One region of the Aeribacillus sp. FSL M8-0254 genome, then DNA from elsewhere that is predicted to be linked to it. Evidence: predicted binding sites of a transcription regulator. Region 1 holds the regulator's gene; each other region holds the start of a gene.
What was found. Region 1 encodes Rex, which represses fermentation and respiration genes when NADH is low (regulators of the CRP and FNR family bind a similar motif). Its sites were predicted from a motif close to TTGTGAAATATTTCACAA; they were not measured.
Positions count from the first base shown of each region.

Region 2: the regulator Rex is predicted to act here: its motif matches at 1,185-1,202, upstream of NSQ44_RS09540 (DUF2249 domain-containing protein).
Region 3: the regulator Rex is predicted to act here: its motif matches at 1,713-1,730, upstream of NSQ44_RS17575 (cytochrome c oxidase subunit 2A).
Region 4: the regulator Rex is predicted to act here: its motif matches at 1,405-1,422, upstream of NSQ44_RS16395 (DUF3147 family protein).

Region 1 covers NZ_JBBOZY010000001.1:356,492-359,836, forward strand. The annotation lists gene NSQ44_RS01830 (ABC-F family ATP-binding cassette domain-containing protein) at 1-1,446, opposite strand, end outside; gene NSQ44_RS01835 (redox-sensing transcriptional repressor Rex) at 1,758-2,399, shown strand; gene NSQ44_RS01840 (twin-arginine translocase TatA/TatE family subunit) at 2,414-2,587, shown strand; gene tatC (twin-arginine translocase subunit TatC) at 2,610-3,345, shown strand, end outside.
Region 2 covers NZ_JBBOZY010000001.1:1,982,722-1,986,066, forward strand. The annotation lists partial or broken gene moaA (GTP 3',8-cyclase MoaA) at 1-161, opposite strand, end outside; gene NSQ44_RS19050 (hypothetical protein) at 628-693, shown strand; gene NSQ44_RS09535 (hypothetical protein) at 769-978, opposite strand; gene NSQ44_RS09540 (DUF2249 domain-containing protein) at 1,264-1,497, shown strand; gene NSQ44_RS09545 (DUF2249 domain-containing protein) at 1,502-1,729, shown strand; gene NSQ44_RS09550 (hypothetical protein) at 1,716-2,963, shown strand; gene NSQ44_RS09555 (metal-sulfur cluster assembly factor) at 3,009-3,311, shown strand.
Region 3 covers NZ_JBBOZY010000001.1:3,634,654-3,637,998, reverse strand. The annotation lists gene speE (polyamine aminopropyltransferase) at 1-591, opposite strand, end outside; gene NSQ44_RS17585 (YwdI family protein) at 743-1,048, shown strand; gene NSQ44_RS17580 (DUF423 domain-containing protein) at 1,129-1,500, shown strand; gene NSQ44_RS17575 (cytochrome c oxidase subunit 2A) at 1,789-1,944, shown strand; gene NSQ44_RS17570 (cytochrome c oxidase subunit II) at 1,960-2,433, shown strand; gene NSQ44_RS17565 (b(o/a)3-type cytochrome-c oxidase subunit 1) at 2,430-3,345, shown strand, end outside.
Region 4 covers NZ_JBBOZY010000001.1:3,385,324-3,388,668, reverse strand. The annotation lists gene NSQ44_RS19100 (hypothetical protein) at 151-246, opposite strand; partial or broken gene NSQ44_RS16405 (IS3 family transposase) at 442-684, opposite strand; partial or broken gene NSQ44_RS16400 (phosphomannomutase/phosphoglucomutase) at 679-1,038, shown strand; gene NSQ44_RS16395 (DUF3147 family protein) at 1,501-1,848, shown strand; gene NSQ44_RS16390 (DUF3147 family protein) at 1,864-2,247, shown strand; one part of gene NSQ44_RS16385 (IS3 family transposase) at 2,399-2,675, shown strand; one part of gene NSQ44_RS16385 (IS3 family transposase) at 2,675-3,345, shown strand, end outside.

The DNA of each region.
Region 1 (3,345 bases):
GTCGAGATCCAGATGATTCGTAGGTTCATCCATGATGAGAAAGTTAGCTTTTTTTAGCATTAATTTCGCTAAAGCGAGCCGAGCTTTTTCTCCTCCGCTTAAAGACGAGACGGTTTTCAGCACTTCATCTCCGGAAAAAAGGAAATTCCCTAAAACCGTTCGGATTTCTTTTTCTGTCTTTTCGGGATAGTCATCCCACAATTCATCTAAAACCCGTTTAGATGAAGACAAATCCGCTTGTTCCTGGTCATAATATCCGATTTGGACATTAGATCCAAACTGAATTTTTCCGCTCAGCGGCTTTAAGCGGTTGATGATCGTTTTTAATAAGGTAGATTTTCCAACTCCGTTTGGCCCTATTAAGGCAATTGAGTCCTTCCTGTTGATCGAAAAGTTAATATTTTTCACGATCGGAGTTTTTTGATCGTAGGAAAGGGACAAATCAATGGCTTTTAACACGTCATTGCCGCTTTGCTTTTCGATTTCGAAGGAAAAGCTGGCTGACTTCTCGTCCCCAACAGGTCTGTCCAGTATTTCCATTTTCTCAAGCATTTTCCTTCTGCTTTGCGCACGTTTCGTTGTCGATGCTCTTGCTAAGTTTCGTTGAATAAAATCTTTCATCCGCGCGATTTCTTCTTGCTGTTTTTCAAATTGTTTTAATTCCCTTTCGTACGCTTCCGCTTTTTGTTTTAAATAAGCGCTGTAATTCCCAACATACTTCGTACAAACTGTTCGTGATATTTCATAAACAGTGTTGACAACGTGATCTAAAAAGTACCGGTCGTGGGAAACAATTAGAACCGCTCCATTATAATGCTGTAAATATTGTTCGAGCCAGTTTAATGTTTCCATGTCAAGATGGTTTGTCGGCTCGTCGAGTATGAGCAGATCCGGTTTTTTCAACAGGAGCTTTCCGAGTGCTAACCGGGTTTTTTGTCCTCCGCTCAAAACCGAAATTTTAGTTGAATAGTCGTAATCAGCAAACCCTAATCCATGCAGCACAGAACGGATATCCGCCTCATATTGATATCCGCCATTTTCTTTATATAAATGTTGGAGTGAATCATATTCCTTCATTAAGCTTTGCAAAGCATGAGAATCTCCAGCTGAGGAGATAGCTGCCATTTTTTGTTCAATATTTCGCAGCTCAGCTTCGATGTTCCGCAACTCTTCAAAAACGGTTAGCATTTCATCCCATATCGACTTAGTTGATTCTAATCCTGTGTTTTGTGCCAGATAGCCGATTGTTAAATCTTTTGGCTTCACAATTTCACCAGAATCAAAGGACATTTCACCGGCAATGATTTTCAATAATGTTGATTTTCCGGCTCCATTGCGGCCTACAACGGCGATTTTATCTCCTGTTTGGATTTCCAGCTTAATATTCGATAAAATAAGGTCAGCACCATAATATTTTGTGATTTTGTTTAACTGCAATAAAATCATCCATAGTTCACCTCAATCTTTGCTAGAATAAGTGTAGCCTATATATTTGACTGCAGGCAACTGACCTGATGAACAAAAGGACAAGAAATTGTAACAATCGTTCAAAAGACACGAATAAAAAAATAGTGTATAGTTTTTATATAAGGAGAGTTTGGAGAAAAAACAAATAAAAAGAAATGTAGACGGAGAAGAAAATCAGGATGGAAGCGTTATCAGTCTGATATTGTTTCATACAGGCGAGCAGCCGCTTGCTAGAAAACATAGTTAAAAACAAAATTAGTCAGGTTGTTTTGGATTGCGAGGGATGAGCATTGAATCAAGATCAATCTAAGATACCGCAAGCAACTGCAAAAAGATTACCTCTATATTATCGGTTTTTGCAAAATTTACATGCCTCGGGAAAACAACGTGTTTCCTCTCAAGAACTGAGTGAAGCAGTCAAAGTAGATTCTGCGACAATTAGAAGGGACTTTTCATATTTCGGAGCGCTGGGCAAAAAAGGTTATGGATATAATGTCAATTATTTGTTATCATTTTTTAGAAAGACGCTTGACCAAGATGAGTTGACCAAAGTTGCCCTCATTGGCGTCGGAAATTTGGGAACAGCTTTTTTAAATTACAATTTTACAAAAAATAACAACACACAAATTGTTATTGCATTTGACATTAATAAACGAAAAGTAGGAATGGAAATTGGTGGAGTTCCAATTTATCATTTGGATCAGCTAGAAAGTGAATTGCCTGATGATGTGCCTGTTGCGATATTAACGGTCCCGGCAACCGCCGCTCAAGGAATAACGGATCGGTTAGTGGAAAAAGGCATAAAAGGCATTTTAAATTTTACGCCGGCTCGCTTAAATGTTCCGGATAAAATTCGGATTCATCATATCGATCTATCTGTTGAACTTCAGGCTCTTGCATATTTTTTAAAACATTATTCGAATGAAGATTGAAGGAGCGATATTAAATGCCAACAATTGGAATTGGAAGCTTGCTGTTGATTGTATTTGCAGCTCTGCTTGTTTTCGGGCCGAAAAAACTTCCTGAGCTTGGAAAAGCTATAGGAGAATCATTAAAGGAGTTTAAAAGTGCCACGAAGGGCTTAGCAGACGATGATGAAGAAAACAAGAAAAATGAATAGCAAGAAGAATGGATGAATAATGATGAGCGAAAAAAAAATGTCCGTGTTGGAGCATATAGCGGAGCTAAGAAAACGGCTGATTATTGTAGTCGTTTTCTTTTTCGTTGCTATGATTACTGGCTTTTTTATAGCGAAGCCAATTATTGTTTTTTTACAGCAAACTGATGAAGCAAAGCAATTCGCCTTAAATGCTTTTCGTCCTGCAGATCCATTAATCGTTTATATGCAGTTTACATTTATTATTGCTTTAATTCTAACTTTCCCTGTTTTATTGTACCAGCTTTGGGCGTTTATCAGCCCAGGACTGTATGAAAAAGAAAGGCGGGTCACATTAAGCTATATACCGTTGTCGGTTGCTTTATTTCTTTTAGGTATAAGCTTCTCTTATTTTATTTTGTTTCCTTTTGTCATCGATTTTATGGGGCGGCTTTCCAATGATTTAAACATTCAACAAATGATAGGAATAAATGAATACTTTCGTTTCCTGCTGCAGTTAACATTGCCTTTCGGACTGTTGTTTCAGCTTCCCGTTGTCATTATGTTTTTAACAAGACTCGGAATCATCAATCCGGCGTTTTTGGTAAAGGTTAGAAAATATGCGTATTTTGTATTGCTTGTTATCGCAGCGATCATTACGCCGCCTGAAATTTTGTCGCATTTAATGGTCACGATTCCGCTATTCATTTTGTATGAAATAAGTATCATTGTTTCAAGATTTGCTTACAAAAAAGCACAGTCTTCTCAAATAAAAGAATCAG
Region 2 (3,345 bases), 1.6 Mb from region 1:
CGTAAAGAGGCTGGCCAAACGATATATTTCTTGAAACGTCATTAGTTATTCCCGTTTTATAAAAGAATACTGTCTTCCTTCCATTTCAGCATACAGTATACACAACGAAAATTACATCGGTCTGTCACCGAAATGCGCAAATTCAATAAAGGGCGGTTCATTGATCTCGCAACATCTTCCTCTCCTTATACATTCATTCTTCATATGTTACAGACAAGATAAACAATAGAATGAGATCTCTGTCACATCAATTCGAATGATCATAAAAGGTTAAATTAATTGTAAAAAAAATTTTCTGAAAAAGAAACCTATTTGGAATACATTTTGCCAATTTATCATTTTTTTTATGGCTAACATGATGGGGCTCTATATAATGAATTGAGAAAGCAAAATAGATACACAAAAAATATTTTACGATTTCGGCAAACGGAGGCTTTCATAATAGAATCAGCAGTTTTCATTATGGACAATGTACCAATGCTTGGCGACTTGATGGAAAGAATGGTTATTATATTAGAAAACCGTTCATCCATCAACAGGATCTTCTTAGCTTTTTCCATTTCGGGTCACCTGTCGAGAATCCGTCCAGACTCGAAAAAACTCAAAGTTGATTGAAAAAAAGATACTATCGAAAAACAACTGATAGAAAAATCATTAAAGAAAACCGCCGGCAACAAATCCGAAGTTTCCTGAGAATTAGAGATTTCACAAGTTACACTTTACAATAAGATGAAAAAATACCAGCTACCTAAATAGATGAACAACTTCTCAATCGTTTTCGAGAATGGCATTAACTTGGTTTACGCCCCGCTTTTTTCTTCTAGCACACTTTTCAGGCAACCATCTTTTTGATGTCAATGACATACTTTCAATGTTAGAATGATCTTTTTGCAATAGCGCTTTGTCCGGGTTAGACGTATTTTTCGCACAATGGCCGCTGACCATATTAACAAAGAAATAAATTTCCCTACATGCCATCAGCTGTTTCCGCTTTAAAAACACACACTCTCCTTTCTATTTCAAGCAAAACAATATCCTTAGCGAAATGGTACCGATCTTTCATTGAAAACTGAAACATTTTCTAATGATGTTGCAACATCTTCCCTTCCCTCAATTGGAAGGATATATGCCAATACGGCATCACGAATCAATTATTCATAAACTTTTCAAAAGTGATGCCGATGAAGTGAAGCAAATCACAAATTGCGGGAATTGTTTTTACTATGATGAACATTGATAAAAAAGATGGAAAGGAGAATATGGATGGGAAAAACTGTTGAATTAGATGTTCGCGAAGATTTAAAGAAGAAATTAGAGCCGTTTCAAAAAATCATGGCGGCCATTCAGCCTCTTGCACAAGGAGATGTATTTATTTTACACGCTCCGTTTAAACCTGTTCCGCTTTTTCCTATCATGAAGAAAAAAGGGTTTTCTTATCAAGCGGAAAAAATAGAGGATAAACATTGGAAAATTACCTTTGTTAAAACGGAGGAATGAAAAAATGATACTGGATAATCGCGGCTTAGAGCCCCCACAACCGATGATGCGGACTTTAACGGCATTAGCAAAATTAAAAAAAGGAGAAGCGTTGAAAATTATTAATGACCGCCGCCCGATGTTTTTATTTGAACAGCTTGACGATCTCGGTTATACCTATCAAACGCAAAAGCGCAGTGATGGAAGCTATGAAATAACGATTGAAAAGAAGGATGACGATGATGACGGCTAATCATACTTATGAAACGAATATTCGAATCCCTTTTTCGTTTATTATTTTTGGCTTGCTGGCGTTTTTCCTTTCTCAAATTCTTTTATTTCTGTCAACTCGTCAGCTTTCAACCGGAGAAATGCGCCTTCCTGTCGTATTGTCAGCTGTCCATTTATTAGTGATTGGCTTTGCTTTAATGACAGCCATGGGGGCCATGTATCAGCTTGTTCCAGTCGTGTTTTTAACCCCGATATGGAATGAATCATTTGCTTTTATCCAAATGGTCGTCACGTCATTAGGAATACTATCTTTTAGCATCAGCCTGGCCTTTAATATTCAAATGGCTATATTTTCAGGCTTGCTTCTTACTTGCGGGATTGTAATGTTTTTATGGCAGATGTTCATGACATTAAAAAAACAGAAGAAAAGAACGGTCATCACTTTATTTGTTGGTACTGCCCTCATTTGTTTGCTCTTAACGATCGCGCTCGGATTGACGCTTGCCTATCATTTTTGGAGCGTGAGACAATTAATCGATCATGATTTGATTTTCAAAGCACATATATTGCTGGGATTTTCCGGCTGGTTTACACTTCTTATCTTCGGATTTTCTTACAAAATGGTTCCGATGTTTTCATTGGCGCATCATTTTTCAATGAACACGGCCCGATATGTCTACATTTTTTATATAAGCGGTCTTGTGTTAACTTTCATCAGTTTTATAACGGCAAATGACCGGTTGTTATCAGCAGGGCTTCAATTGATGGCTGTCGGATATGGGTTGTTTGCATACCATATGTTTGCCATTTTAAAGAAAAGGATGAAGAAAAAACTGGATAAACCTTTTCTGTTTGCTCTTTTGGCCATTGTTTTTGGAGTCATCCTGCATATAGCGGCGGCCGGTTTTTCTTTTGAAAGTGAAATCCATTCCCGCATCTTTTCCATCATCATCTACTGTTATCTGTTCGGCTGGATTGTATTAAGCATCATTGGCTACTTATATAAAATTGTTCCTTTTCTATGGTGGACACACCGGTATAGCAAAAAAATCGGCAAAGAAGCGGTGCCGACTTTGAAACAAATGATAAATGAAAAATGGATTGTGATGGAATGCTGTTTATTTGTTGCGAGTCTTATCGGCATGATCGCTGCTCTTGCCTCCTCAAGTACTGGTCTATTTTATCTTGCTCAAGGAGGAATGGTGCTGTTTTCTGGATTATTTGCCTGTACGATTGGCTCTGTATTGCTGAAATAAAAAAATGAGGGAACGATTTACTGAAATATAAAGGGTGATGTTACAATGGAAATAAAAGCAAAGATCTTGGAAAAACTGCAAAACGTTTTAGATCCTGAATTGGGAATTAATGTTGTTGATTTAGGACTGATCTATAAGATTGAAGTAAAAGACGGAACTGCATTCATTTTAATGACATTGACTACACCCGGCTGTCCGTTGCACGACTCAATAGCAGGCGGTGTGAAACGCGCATTGCGTGATATTGAAGGCATTCAAGACGTAAATGTCCAAATCACTTGGAATCCGCCTTGGTCCCCTGATAGAATGAGCGAAAAAGCATTAAGGCAGCTAGGGTTCCTTTCCTAAACGTTTTTCAAAGACTGTTCCTTTCCTGAAAGGG
Region 3 (3,345 bases), 3.3 Mb from region 1:
GCATACCATGAGGCCATCGTCTTTTAACGCTTTATATAGGTTGGTATAAAAATCTTTTGAAAACAGCTGTTCTGCCGGTCCAATCGGGTCAGAAGAATCAACAATGATCACATCGTATTCATTTTGTTTGTTTTCTACATATTTCACGCCGTCAATAAATAAGAAATTTACGCGCGGGTCGCTTAAGTTTCCTGACACTTCAGGCAGATGCTCCTTGCATGCGGAAACGACAAGCTCGTCAATTTCCACCATATCGATTTCCTTCACTGAATCATATTTGCATACTTCTCTGGCAACACCGCAGTCTCCGCCGCCGATGATCAGCACTTTTTCCGGATTTGGGTGGAGATTGAGCGGGATATGGGAAATCATTTCATTATATATATGCCCATCAATAGAAGTGGTTTGCACAACTCCATCTAGCACTAGCATGCGGCCAAAATCATATGAATCCAATACCATAACATGTTGAAAAGGGGATTGCTTTGAAAAAAGCACTTCTTTGATTCTATAGCTGATTTTTAAATTTTCTCTTTCATCTTCTGTTAACCATAAATCGCCGTTTATTGTTTGCAAATATTGATTGTCCATCTGCAGGCCCTCCTTGTGCTCAAAAATTCCTTACTTATTGTAACAAGTTTGTTATGAAAAGTGAATGAAGCAGACAAGTTTGTCAATAAGGAAAAAATCAAATATGATAAAAAAAGCAAGATCATTATCTTTCAATAAGGAGCGATAGGAGTTGAATATACCGGTCTCAAGCATAATAGGAAAAATGGAGGAGGAACTGAAAAAGGCAAAGGCAGCAGGAACACCTCATGATCTAAAAGCCCGGCTTCTTGTCATCCGTTCTTTATGTGATGTTATTTTGGATCAACAAGAGGAAAATTATGATTTTTCAGCTATTCAAGAGCCAAAAAGCGAAAGTGAAATAACTCCATTAGAGCTGGAAAAAATGATCGGAAATGCAAACAGCAAAACGCTGACAATGAAAGAACGTTTGTTGGTCGAAGACGATGCAAATGGAGAATCTATTTTTGATTTCTAACAAAATCTTGTCATCTGTAAAATCTTCATTTAAAAAAAACGGACGATAAGGTAAGATGAAGGGAAAAAGGGGTGAAGATGATGAAAATATTTTTCATTCTTGGAGCCGTCGGTGCTTTTTTGTCTGTAGCTTTAGGAGCATTCGGCGCCCATGGTTTGGAAGGGAAAATTCCGCAAAAATATTTGGAGACATGGCAAACAGGTGTACAATATCAAATGTTCCATTCGATAGGCCTTTTTGTCACGGCTCTGTTTTTGCAGCAGCATCCGCAGGCAGGCTATGCAAATTGGGCCGGGTGGCTGATGCTCATCGGTATTCTCCTGTTTTCCGGAAGCCTGTATATATTAAGTGTGACGCAGATCAAAGTGTTAGGTGCAATTACGCCGCTTGGAGGCATTTCATTTTTAATTGCATGGGTTCTTCTTGCTGTTGCTGCAGTTAAATATATGTAAATATAAACGTCTGTCTACTATATCGGGACAGGCGTTTTTTTTTTGTGCAAAGAAATGAAAGGGCGACCTTCTTAACCGATTCAAAGGTCATAGCCAGAGCTTCATCCAAAAATGTGTCCCGTTCATTTTGGCTCCTAGCTTCCTAATGATAGAAGATTCAGTGTGAATGCAATGTTTTTTGTTCAACATACTGTCAAAAAGTACTATGGAAAATGTGATTTTTTTCACAGATTGACTAACGTAAGCTAAACTACAATTTTTTTAAAAGAAGAAAAGGTGGTGTTATGGGTGGCAAAAGAATTCATCTCCGATAAAAAAGAGCAGGAAATTGCTCAAAAGAAAGAATATTCGTTATTTGGCACTTTTTTATCTGTTCTTATGCTGGCTCTTTTTTTAATACTTTCTTGGTTTGGAGTTTACTACTTATTTATTCAACGATTATAAAGGAGGGGGATCATCTTGCATTTGCACAGACTTGAAAAGGTTTGGCTATTAATAGGTATAGGTACGCTTGTGATGTTTTTAACAATCGTGGGCATCAGTGCATTTGCACAAGGTCATCATCCGCCGAGTGATCTGACCACATTGGATCCGCAAAAAGTAGACACGACAGAGCCGTTTAATCAACCAGGCTTAAAGAAAATTGGAGACAACGAATACGAACTTGTTATAGTTTCTCAAGCTTTTGCCTTTATGCCGAATGACATAAAAATACCGGAGGGAGCAAAAGTTCATATTATCGTGACAAGCAAAGATGTTGTTCATGGCCTTGAAATCGTTGGCACAAATGTCAACATGATGGTGACCCCGGGACATGTGAATTCGCTTACACATACATTCCATAAACCCGGCAGCTATTTAATAATTTGCAACGAATATTGCGGTACTGGGCACCAAATGATGAGCACGAAAATTGAGGTGACAAAAGCATGAAAAATACAGCGCTTCACCCAAACGATGGAAAGCTGGCGCTCGCCCATATTGCAGTTGGTTATATTGCATTGTTTTTAGGAGCGATTGCCGGGTTATTGCAGGCTTTTGTTAGAAGCGGAACGCTTGAGCTTCCGGCAGGGATCGGGTATTATCAGCTTTTGACTGCTCATGGCGTTTTGTTGGCACTTGTTTTTACAACATTTTTTATCATTGGTTTTTTATATGCTTCCATGAGTCGGACGACAGGTGATTTAACTCCGTTTGCCAAAAAGGCGGGTTGGATCGGCTTTTGGCTTATGACGATTGGAACAGCGATTACAACGGTTATGATCTTATTAAATAAAGCGACCGTTCTATACACTTTTTATGCACCACTTAAAGCATCGCCATGGTTTTATATCGGTCTGACGCTTGTTGTAGTCGGCAGCTGGGTAAGCGGAGCTGGCATGTTTAGCCAATACGCTGTCTGGAAAAAGAAAAATGAAGGAAAGCCGTCTCCTCTATTAAGCTTTATGGCAGTTGCCACAATGATTTTATGGATCATAGCAACATTGGGCGTAGCAGTAACGGTATTATTCCAGTTTATTCCTTGGTCCTTCGGGTTAGTCGATAAAATCAATGTGCTGTTAAGCAGAACACTTTTTTGGTATTTCGGCCATCCATTAGTGTATTTCTGGTTATTGCCTGCCTATATGTGCTGGTACGTCATCATTCCAAAAATAATAGGCGGGAAAATTTTCAGCGATTCGCTTGCAAGACTGGCGTTTGTACTGTTTGTTCTTTTTTCCATCCCAGTCGGCTTCCATCATCAAATACTAGAGTCTGGGATCACTCCGTTTTGGAAGTTTTTGCAAATTGTGTTGACGTTTATGGTCATTGTTCCATCTTTAATGACAGCTTTCGCTTTGTTTG
Region 4 (3,345 bases), 3.0 Mb from region 1:
AAATTAGTGGATATGTTCCCGCTTACCGATAGTACAAAAAATGTTTTTGACGTGTTTCCGACTACCCACAATGTAAAAGACATCAAACCAACCGGCTCGTTGCATGTGGAGTGTGTTTCACGGCTAGTGTTAAAAAATGATTGAGCGTGTTTAAACTTTTACACACTCAATCGGCGCAAACTTGTAGTAAATTTTAACATTTTGGTTATTATCTACTTCTATCCGTTCAATAAACCGTAAAACCATTTCAGTAGTAAGGGTTTTGAAGGATAGAAATTCATCTACTTGCTTTCTGATGGTTGATAAGTCAGAGGTGACTGACTGTCAACCATTGCTTTTTTATCGTTGACTTTTCCATCTCTAGATGTTGTAACTTATCTTGTACCATAGAAACAAAGTCGTGGTAATCTTCCTTTGAAATATCTCCACCGATGAACTTTTTCAGGGCATTGTAGAAATCTGCTTGAAGGGATAGTCCCCTTTAATGATCTTCCAGTTTTCTTTATTAAGTCTTTCAAGGTCAGCAGAGTCCGTTATGGAGAAATCCATATCTTCCGGGTAAAGGGAACCTTCTGGTGTTCCATGTATTCTAACATGATTAAACCAATGAACATAATCATCTAATTCCAGTTTCAATTGGTCTAAAGTTTCGAAATATCTACCCTTAACAAATTCTGTTTTGAGGCGGGACGGCTATTGTGCATACTCTCCAACGATGACCGCAAGCTGTCGCAGCTATTTGCAGATGTCCCGCGGTATCACGCCACTCCGGAGAAGCGCGTGCCTTGCCCGGAGGAGCAGAAGGCGGAAGCCATCGCTGCGGTCAAACAGCGGTTTGCGAGCAGTCACGAGGTCGTGGACGTGGACGGTGCCCGCATTCAGTTCAAAGACGGCTGGGGGCTGGTACGTCCGTCGAACACGCAGCTAATCCTTGTTCTGCGCGCTGAAGCCGTGTCACCGGAGGCATTAGCCGACATCAAACAGAAGTTGGCTGACGCACTCGGCGAGCCACCGCTTAACTTGACTATCCCATGGTGAGGCGGGGCACAATTGGATTACGATTCGTATCGGCGCTGATCCGAACAACCCATGCTATTCGGATCAGCGCCGTTTTTCTTTCTTGACAGTTATAATTTAGAAGAGAAAACAAAAATGTTGTCATCATCAGTTGCCATACTTTTGAATGCTTGCATTACGTTGTTCATAAGATGGCTAAATGGATTTACTGTAAATTATATTACTACAAGGATGAAAACAACAAGTGTCGTGGTTGAAAGTAAGAAAGACTTTGAAACCATTAAGTTTTATTCAAATATTTGCCACAACTTTGGAAGTGTAAGCGTTACAATCAAAAAATTAAATAAAAGTTCACAAATGTTTGTACTATCATCGTTTACAATATATACGTGAAAATATTCACAAATAAATATACAAAAATAATATTTATTCCGCTAGATTGGTCGCCAAAGAAAGGATGAATCTATCTTGGAGATATTATCGATGAGTGGAATTGTTATTCGATTTTTATTAGGCGGAGGCGCGGTCGTCGCTTCTACCATTATCTCAAGAAAATTAGGATCAAAAGTCGGAGGAATTTTTGCGGCCTTTCCTGCTGTATTTTTCGCGGCATTATTGACACTTCGCTTAGATGTAAAAGGCGGTGAGCTAGTGGAAAAGTCGATTGTTCTATCCCAAGGGGCAGTTGTCGGGATGTTCATGAATATTATGTGTGCAATAGCGGTCGTTTATCTTTGCACTAAGCAAGGTTGGAAACGCGGGCTTGCACAATCGCTAGCTGGATGGTTTCTTGTTTCCATTGCTTATGCTTTTATTTCAAGATATTTCTAAGTTAAGGTGATTTTTATGGACGGACGTGATTTATTTTTCCGTTTTTTATTTGGTGGCTCTGCAGTTGTACTAAGTTATGAAGCGGCAAAACTGTTGCCATGGAAAGTTATCGGGGGGATTTTCGCGGCATTCCCAGCCGTTATGGTCGTTGCCGTGATGATGGTTGGCACGAAGAACGGATCTAAAGAAGCAGCAAAAACAGCGCAAGGATCAGTTTATGGAATGGTCGGTTGTTTTATTTGTGTATTAGCTGTGCTATTTTCCCTGCAATTTACACACAATTGGTGGGGAAGTTTTATTTTTGGTTTAATTACATGGTTTGCAAGTTCGTTATTCCTTGTATACATGCGAGATCATAAAAAGGAAAGCAGAGTATCAAGCATCAAGTCGCAACATTGATAAAGAGGCGCAGAGCAAAAAGCCAATGGAACCATGAGTAGCGAATATAGAAACCTGGCACGATACTGAAGTGACCCAGTAAAATGGGACAAGGAAAAAATACCTCCTGAATCGAATGTAACTTACTTCGATTTGTGGAGGTGTTTGTCTTATGGGGACAAGAGTTCATTATCCAGAGGAGATCAAGTGGAAAGCTATCGAGATGAAACGAGCAAGGTATACCAACCGAGAAATTATGGAGACGTTAGGGATTAAAAATAAGACGCAGATCAAGACATGGATGAGATGGTATAAACATGGTGAAACTCATCGGTTTTCTCAGCCTGTAGGGAAGCAATATGTATGGGGGAAAGGGGCACAGGAATTAAATGAAATGGAGCAGCTCAAAATGCAAAACCGTCAGCTAGAAGCACAATTGGAAATCCTAAAAAAGTACAAGGAACTCGAGAGAAGATGGTGCCAGAAGTAGTGGTCCAAGTTGTAAGAGAGTTAAAAGACAGATATCCTGTTACCCTTATCTGTTCTTGTTTAGGAATTCCAAGATCGACATATTATCGATGGGAAAAGAAATGGGAAGAGTTCATGATGGAATCAGAGTTAGAACGCTTGATTCAAGAAATTTGTGTAAAGAATCATTATCGTTATGGTCATCGCAAGGTAAGAGAAGTCCTACGGCTTAAATATGGAATCAAGTTGAATCGCAAAACCGTACAAAAAATCATGCAAAAACGGAATCTTCAATGCCGTGTGAAGAAAAAACGTCAAAATTGGATCAATGGAGAAAGTAAAATCATCGTACCGAATCGTTTAAACCGTGATTTTACGGCTTCTCAACCAAATGAAAAGTGGGTAACGGATATCACTTATTTGCCGTTTGGTACTTCGATGCTTTACTTGTCAACCATTATGGATTTATACAATCATGAGATTATTGCCTATCAAATCAGCGACCGACAGGATGTTCAGCTAGTGTTAAAGACACTAGAAATGGCCGTAAACGAGCGACAACCAAAACAAGTGTTATTCCATAGCGATCAAGGGGCGGTCTATACGTCTTATGCTTTTCAACATTTAGCCAAAGAAAAAGGCATTACCACG